DNA from 2 places in the Bacillus sp. ISL-46 genome. Region 1 is predicted to be linked to the other one. Evidence: predicted binding sites of a transcription regulator. Region 1 holds the regulator's gene; the other holds the start of a gene.
What was found. Region 1 encodes NrdR, which represses ribonucleotide reductase genes. Its sites were predicted from a motif close to AACACNATATATNGTGTT; they were not measured.
Positions count from the first base shown of each region.

Region 2: J7E67_RS26660 (vitamin B12-dependent ribonucleotide reductase) is a predicted target of NrdR. The motif match lies at 1,463-1,480, and genes of this name have one in related genera.

Region 1 covers NZ_JAGGQR010000015.1:265,316-268,751, forward strand. Annotated here, with positions in the region: gene dnaI (primosomal protein DnaI) at 1-236, opposite strand, end outside; gene J7E67_RS10990 (replication initiation and membrane attachment family protein) at 250-1,638, opposite strand; gene nrdR (transcriptional regulator NrdR) at 1,694-2,155, opposite strand; gene J7E67_RS11000 (hypothetical protein) at 2,246-2,641, opposite strand; gene speD (adenosylmethionine decarboxylase) at 2,752-3,126, opposite strand.
Region 2 covers NZ_JAGGQR010000068.1:12,714-16,149, forward strand. Annotated here, with positions in the region: gene J7E67_RS26650 (rhodanese-like domain-containing protein) at 1-259, opposite strand, end outside; gene J7E67_RS26655 (lipoate--protein ligase family protein) at 453-1,289, shown strand; gene J7E67_RS26660 (vitamin B12-dependent ribonucleotide reductase) at 1,632-3,436, shown strand, end outside.

The DNA of each region.
Region 1 (3,436 bases):
AAATTGATGCAGCTATCCAGACTTTCACATTTGTGGCATTCTTTGCTTTGGTTCGTATACTCGTACAGTTTACTCATGCTTTTATCAATCATGGATTGATCAATCTCATTTTGATGTTGTTCTAAAAAGTCTTGAATATCCGGATTCTCAAGGACTTGCCTGCGTTGTTGCTCATATCGTTTTTGAAAGCTTTCATTAGAAGCTAATCTTTTCAATGTTCGATTGATTTTTTCCAATTTTGGTCACCCCCTATTTGCGAAACGCTTTTAACTTTTCTTCAATCGCACGCTTTTTCGCTTCAACTTCACTGTTGTTTCCTTGCGCGGGATCTTTGCCCGCATCTTTCGTACTTTCATCAAACCAGTCAGGAATTAACTCTGTCCGAATTGGTTTTTTATTAGACGATCTTGTAGTTTTTTTGCTTTCTGTTACCTTGTGTTCCTCATTCTTCGCGAGCTCCATCGCTTCTTTCACCGTTTTCACTTGTTTCCTTGCCCAATGACTAGCGATTGACTCGACAAAACCCTTTGTAAATTTCATGTCCGTTTTTCTCATAACCACTTCAATTAGGACATTTACCACACCTGGGGGAAGTTTATATTTAATCATGATCTCTTCTAAGGTTTTCAAATTGGCATTCGAAGGTTCAACACCGCCCGAGATTTCTTTAAAAACGATGAGTGGCGGGGTCGTCTCATACGAGCGAATTAATTTTTCTTCCTGTGTTTTAGGTTCGGTGATTTGAGTTTGATGAACAATTGGTTGTGTTCGGTTAATAAGACTCGGAAGCTGGTCGTAATTGACAAATTGATACCAATCACGAGCCCCCTTTCTCAAGTCCTCAATATCAATTTCTTCATGCTCGTTAATAGCACCTAAGATGAAATTTTTCATTTCGATTGCATCAATTTGGTACAGAAATGCAAGATTACTAATTACACTTTTTACTTTTGGTGTTAGCGCTTTTTTGGGAACAAGTGATTCATTCAGCCCTGCTGTTAACAAATCAAAATCAAACGTGTCCACACCAATTTGGATCGGACTCGGTTCATTTCGACCAATAAACTGTTGATTTTCTTCCTCTTGTAATTCTTCGGAAAGGGCTTGAATATATTGCATACTGCCAGGGGCCGCTGATGCAAACACGTCCTGAAAGGCTCTTGTAACATCTACATACTCGTCTTCCCTTGGCTTTTGTTGATCACTAAAAAAGCGCTTCAGACGAGAGAAATGGTTTTTTCCAATTTTTCGATAAAGATAAATATTTAACATCCCATCTAAAAAGAATTGCTCAGGACTTAAAGGTGGATGCAGTTCATAGATGAAGGACCGTCCCCCTTCATCTGTTTTGACACGAGTCTTTAATAAACCAATGCCTTCTAGCTTCAATCTGGCTTCGTAAATATCCTTTAAGTTCATCTCTAAGAGATTCATCAATAAATGATGAGTGGAAGACTCAGACCAGAGCCGATTTTCCTCTAACTCCGCCCAGAGCGTCATATACAAACTAAAGCAAGTTGACCCAATCAAGGGCTGATATAAAAACGTCAGCACTTTACGGTCATACTCATGCAGCAGCCCATCAGCCGCAACTATATAACGGTCGATAGGGAGAATTTCCTGCCAATGCTGCGCCATATCACTCCAACCTTTCTTGTTATAAAATCAAAAAGAGCCAAAAACTCTTTAGCTCTTAAGATTTTTCTTTTTTGATTAATTCTTTTAATTCATCAATAAAAACATTAATATCTTTAAACTGACGGTAAACGGATGCAAACCGTACATAGGCGACTTCGTCCACATGTGCCAGCCTGTCCATTACCATTTCACCGATTGCTTCACTTTTTATTTCAGAAATACCCTGACTCCGCAGATCCTTTTCAACACCATGCGTTATATCTTCTAATTCCTTTAAGGCTACCGGCCGCTTCTCACATGCCTTAATCAAGCCACGTAATATTTTATCACGGCTAAACTCTTCTCGGGTCCCTTCTTTCTTGACTACAATCAGCGGGATCTCTTCAATCTTCTCAAACGTAGTAAAACGATACCCACATTCTTCACATTCGCGTCTCCTCCGTGTTGCTCGACCTTCATCAACTGGGCGAGAGTCGAGGACGCGTGTACCATAATTTTGACAAGATGGGCATTTCATTGTAATCAACTCCAAATCTACACTTTACTCCCGAACAAAAACGCTTACTTTCATCTTATAAAAAAGACTATCTTTATACAAGTAGTAGTACTAGGAGTTTTTTATTCCTATAAAGGTATGTAATTGATTAATCCGCTCGTAATAAGAATTAATCCTCTTTTTTAAATCGGGATAGGTGCCGAGTAATGAAAATTTTTCAGATGAAATATTAAAGTCTACCGCTGTTTCCATTGGCTTTACTCCCACAATTGTAACAATTAGAAAGCAGGGGATTGGTTTACTGATTTCAACAGCAATTTCTCCATGTTCTTTAGAAACCGTGGTGACCCGGCAATCAGCATCTTCACGGAATAACTTTTCAACAGATGCAAATAATTGATTAAACATCGCCTTATAATAATGCGTTTTTAAGGAATCATCCTTAATCTGATCTGAAGTCTCAATTTGCTTTTTAAAACGAACAAATAGATTACCTAACATAGCCATACTATTCCTCCCATGATGTAGCTTTGTTCTTATTGTACAACATTACTCTAGAAAATATAAAAAGAGGTGTATGTATAAATACACCTCTACGTTAATTGTTTTTAAAGTGATTATAAAACCTTTGCCTGTTTTACATGAACAGGACCCATGCCACGCGGAATTTCAATATTTTCACGTGTTTGTGCATTTAATGCCTCAGCAATATAATCTGCCGCAACATTAGGATTCAAATCGCCGCAAGTGTATACATCTATGCTGGCATATCCATGTTCAGGGAAGCTGTGAATGGTAAGATGTGATTCAGAGATAATAACCACACCACTTACACCTTGTGGGGCAAATTTATGAAATGCTACTTCACGGATTTCCGCACCTGATCTAAGAGCTGCTTCAACAAAAGTTGTTTCAATAAAATTCATATCATTTAATTTTTCAAAGTCGCATCCCCAAAGCTCAGAGATCACGTGACGTCCCATTGTTTCCATATTCATTTTTCCCCCTCTAACCTTTTATGTTCTTTCTTGAAATCCTGTTATTGACGGTATCCGAGTAACTACCACGGGGGAAAGTTAGTCCAGAGAGGTCCTAACCCTTTAAGTAATTAATAGCTACCTGATTTCAAGAAGTTCACGATGACTAGTATACTTTGTTTATATTTTTTTTGCAACCTATCAATATAAAAAACTTTATATGTTTATTTTGTAACAAGGTTAATGGGCATGTTCCATTTTTCATTCGATAAAAACACACTAAATCAAAGCTATTTTATGCAAAAAACACCCAAATGGCTCAAGC
Region 2 (3,436 bases), on a different contig from region 1:
ACAAATATACTGGCATATCAGAACGAATTTCTTTCATACGCATTTTCATTTGCGACATTGGGATATTACGTGCTCCTAAAATATGGCCGCCTTCGAATTCATTTGATTCACGAACATCTATTAGTTGTGCCTTTCTGTACCCCGCACGGAACTCTTCTTCTGTTACCGTTTTAACAATTCTTTTCTGATAGAAAAATGTAAAAACGGAATAAATGATAACTGCTACAATAATGATTAATAATGGATAAAGTGAACTCAATTTCTTTTTGCTCCTTTCAAGCTTTCCTGCACTAGTATTTATTATATAAGTCAATTCGATAAAGATAAAGATGAATGCAAAAAAATCTTTTGATATTACCTAAATAATTATAGCAGAAACATCTTATTTTGAATCTATATCAGATTTTGGTAGACTTAAGCACGAGATAATTATAAAAAAATGAGGTTTTAGAATGAAAAAAGAAGTTTGGCGTTTTATTGATACTGGAAATAGTTCACCATCTTTTAATATGGCTTTAGATGAAGCGTTACTCGATTGGCATAGTGAAGGGAAATTTCCTCCAGTGATTCGTTTCTATGGCTGGGATCCGGCAACGCTATCAGTAGGATATTTTCAAAAAGTAGAGAAAGAAATTGATATGGAAGCAGTTAAGGCACACCAATTAGGTTTCGTAAGAAGACCTACAGGAGGACGTGGAGTTCTGCACGAGCATGAACTTACCTATAGTGTCATCGTTTCTGAGGAACATCCAGAAATGCCTAATTCTGTTACAGAGGCATACCGTGTAATATCTGAAGGAATTTTAAAAGGTTTTCACCATTTAGGACTTGAGGCATATTTTGCTGTCCCAAAAACAGCAGAAGAACGGGATGCTTTGAAAAACCCTCGCTCTGCTGTATGCTTTGATGCTCCAAGCTGGTATGAGCTTGTGGTGGAAGGCAGGAAGGTTGCCGGAAGTGCACAAACGAGACAAAAGGGAGTAATTCTACAGCACGGCTCCATTCTGTTAGATTTAGATGAAGATAAGCTATTTAGTTTATTTAAATATCCAAGTGAGAGAGTTAAGGAACGAATGAGAAAAGCATTTAAGGATAAAGCGGTTGCGATCAACAACATTAGTCCAAGAAGAATTTCACTTGAGGAAGCAAAGGAAGCTTTTTATAAAGGCTTTGCTGAGGGTCTAAATATTGAGCTTGAAACTTATCAATTAACTGAGGAAGAACTAGCTTATGTTGAAAAGATTGCAAAAGATCGCTATGAAAGTGATGAATGGAATTTTAAAAGATAATTTGAAGCGGCGAATTCGCCGTCTTTTTTTGTTGCCTTGACGATTAATGTAAAGAAGCAACCTGCGAAATTTGTTGAATTTTCCTGTTTTCTGACGAAAATCTATTAAAAGCTATTGATTACTTTTAAATCTATTATTTTTTGAGTTTGACAAAATAATTATAGTTTGCTTGACATACAATATATAGTGGTGTCGAAAATATTTTCGGTACTATATATTGATATTTAGTTGATTTATTCAGGTGGGCTATGATAACCTAAAAATACAAACCAACTAGATATAGCGTAAACCTGCTAGATTTAGCACAATAGGTGCATTTTTATTTAAGAAGGAGTTGTTCTAATGTCTGTAGTTTTTAGACAAACAATGAATATTGATTTTGAAAGGTTGAATGAGGATATTCAATTATTCCCCCAGGTGCATCCAGTTACCCCAGATATGAAAATAACTCACAAGGGTGTTTCTCGTTTGGTCATGTTGGACCGCTATACCTTTAAAGATAATGCAAAAATTACTCTTACAAACGGCGACTTTGTTGTTTTAACTATTAAAGAAGATCCGAAATTTCCAGCTCGTGGTCTTGGTTACATTATGGAAATAGACTGGGAAAAGAAAAAAGCGAAAGTTTTAGTCGAAGAGGAATTCAGGGGAGTACTCGATGATCCTGAAGAAGCTAGTACGGGTGTGATAGTCAGATCCTTAGATGTAATTGAGAAGCCTTTGGAGCTCTTCTATGAGCAAATTGCGAAGCGTAATGCTACTGGTCTTGCTTCTGTAGAAAAGACGGAAGAGAAGCGAAGAGAATGGACTGAGAGGTTTTATCAAGAGCTTGTTAACATGAACTTCATTCCAGCAGGTCGTGTTCTTTACGGAGCTGGGGCAGATACTGATGTAACATACTTTAATTGCTATGTAATGCCGTTTGTTCCTGACTCTCGTGAAGGTATCTCTGATCATCGTAAGCAAGTAATGGAGATTATGAGCCGTGGCGGCGGTGTTGGAACAAATGGCTCGACGCTGAGACCGAGAAATACACTAGCTAGAGGCGTCAATGGTAAATCATCTGGATCGGTTTCATGGTTGGATGATATTGCGAAATTGACTCATTTGGTTGAGCAAGGCGGATCAAGACGCGGAGCTCAGATGATCATGTTGGCCGATTGGCATCCAGACATTATTGAATTTATTATTTCTAAGATGCAAAATCCTAGAATTCTACGATTCTTGATTGAAAATACAAATGATGAAACGATTAAAAAACTTGCTAAAGACAAGCTAAAGTTCACCCCTCTAACTTTAAGGGAAACTGCAATGTACCAAGGAATTGTAAATTATAAAAACATTCCTGGGTTTGGTGGATTTGATGAAAACATTATCGCAGATGCAGAAGAGAAATTATTAACTGGCGGTAATTACACTGTCCACAATTCAGAATTCCTTACAGGTGCGAACATCTCTGTCTGTTTAACAAAGGAATTTATGGATGCTGTAGAAACCGATAGTGACTATGAACTCCGCTTCCCGTATGTTGAACAATATGATCAAGAGGAAATGGGTATTTACAACCAAGAATGGCATAAAGTTGGTGACGTTCGCGAGTGGGAAAAACAAGGGCATAAAGTACGAGTATACAAAAAGTTCAAAGCAAAAGAACTTTGGAACCTAATCAATATTTGCGCGACCTACTCAGCTGAACCGGGAATATTTTTTATCGATAACGCAAACGACATGACTAATGCAAAAGCATATGGACAACAAGTCGTTGCAACAAATCCATGTGGAGAGCAGCCTCTCGCACCATTTTCCGTCTGTAATCTTGCAGCTGTCAATCTCGCTGAGATGGCTGATAAGGACACAAAAACTGTTGATTTTGAAAAGCTTAAGAAAACAGTAGCTGTGGGCGTACGGATGCAGGATAATGTCATCAACGCAACCCCGTATTTCCTTGAAGAAAATAAAAAACAGGCTCTTGGTGAAAGACGTGTGGGGCTTGGAGTCATGGGCTTGCATGACATGCTGATTTATTGTGAAACGAAGTATGGATCACCAGAAGGAAACGAACTCGTTGATCAAGTATTTGAAATAATTGCAACTACTGCATACAGAACATCAATTGAATTGGCAAAAGAGAAGGGAAGTTTCCCATT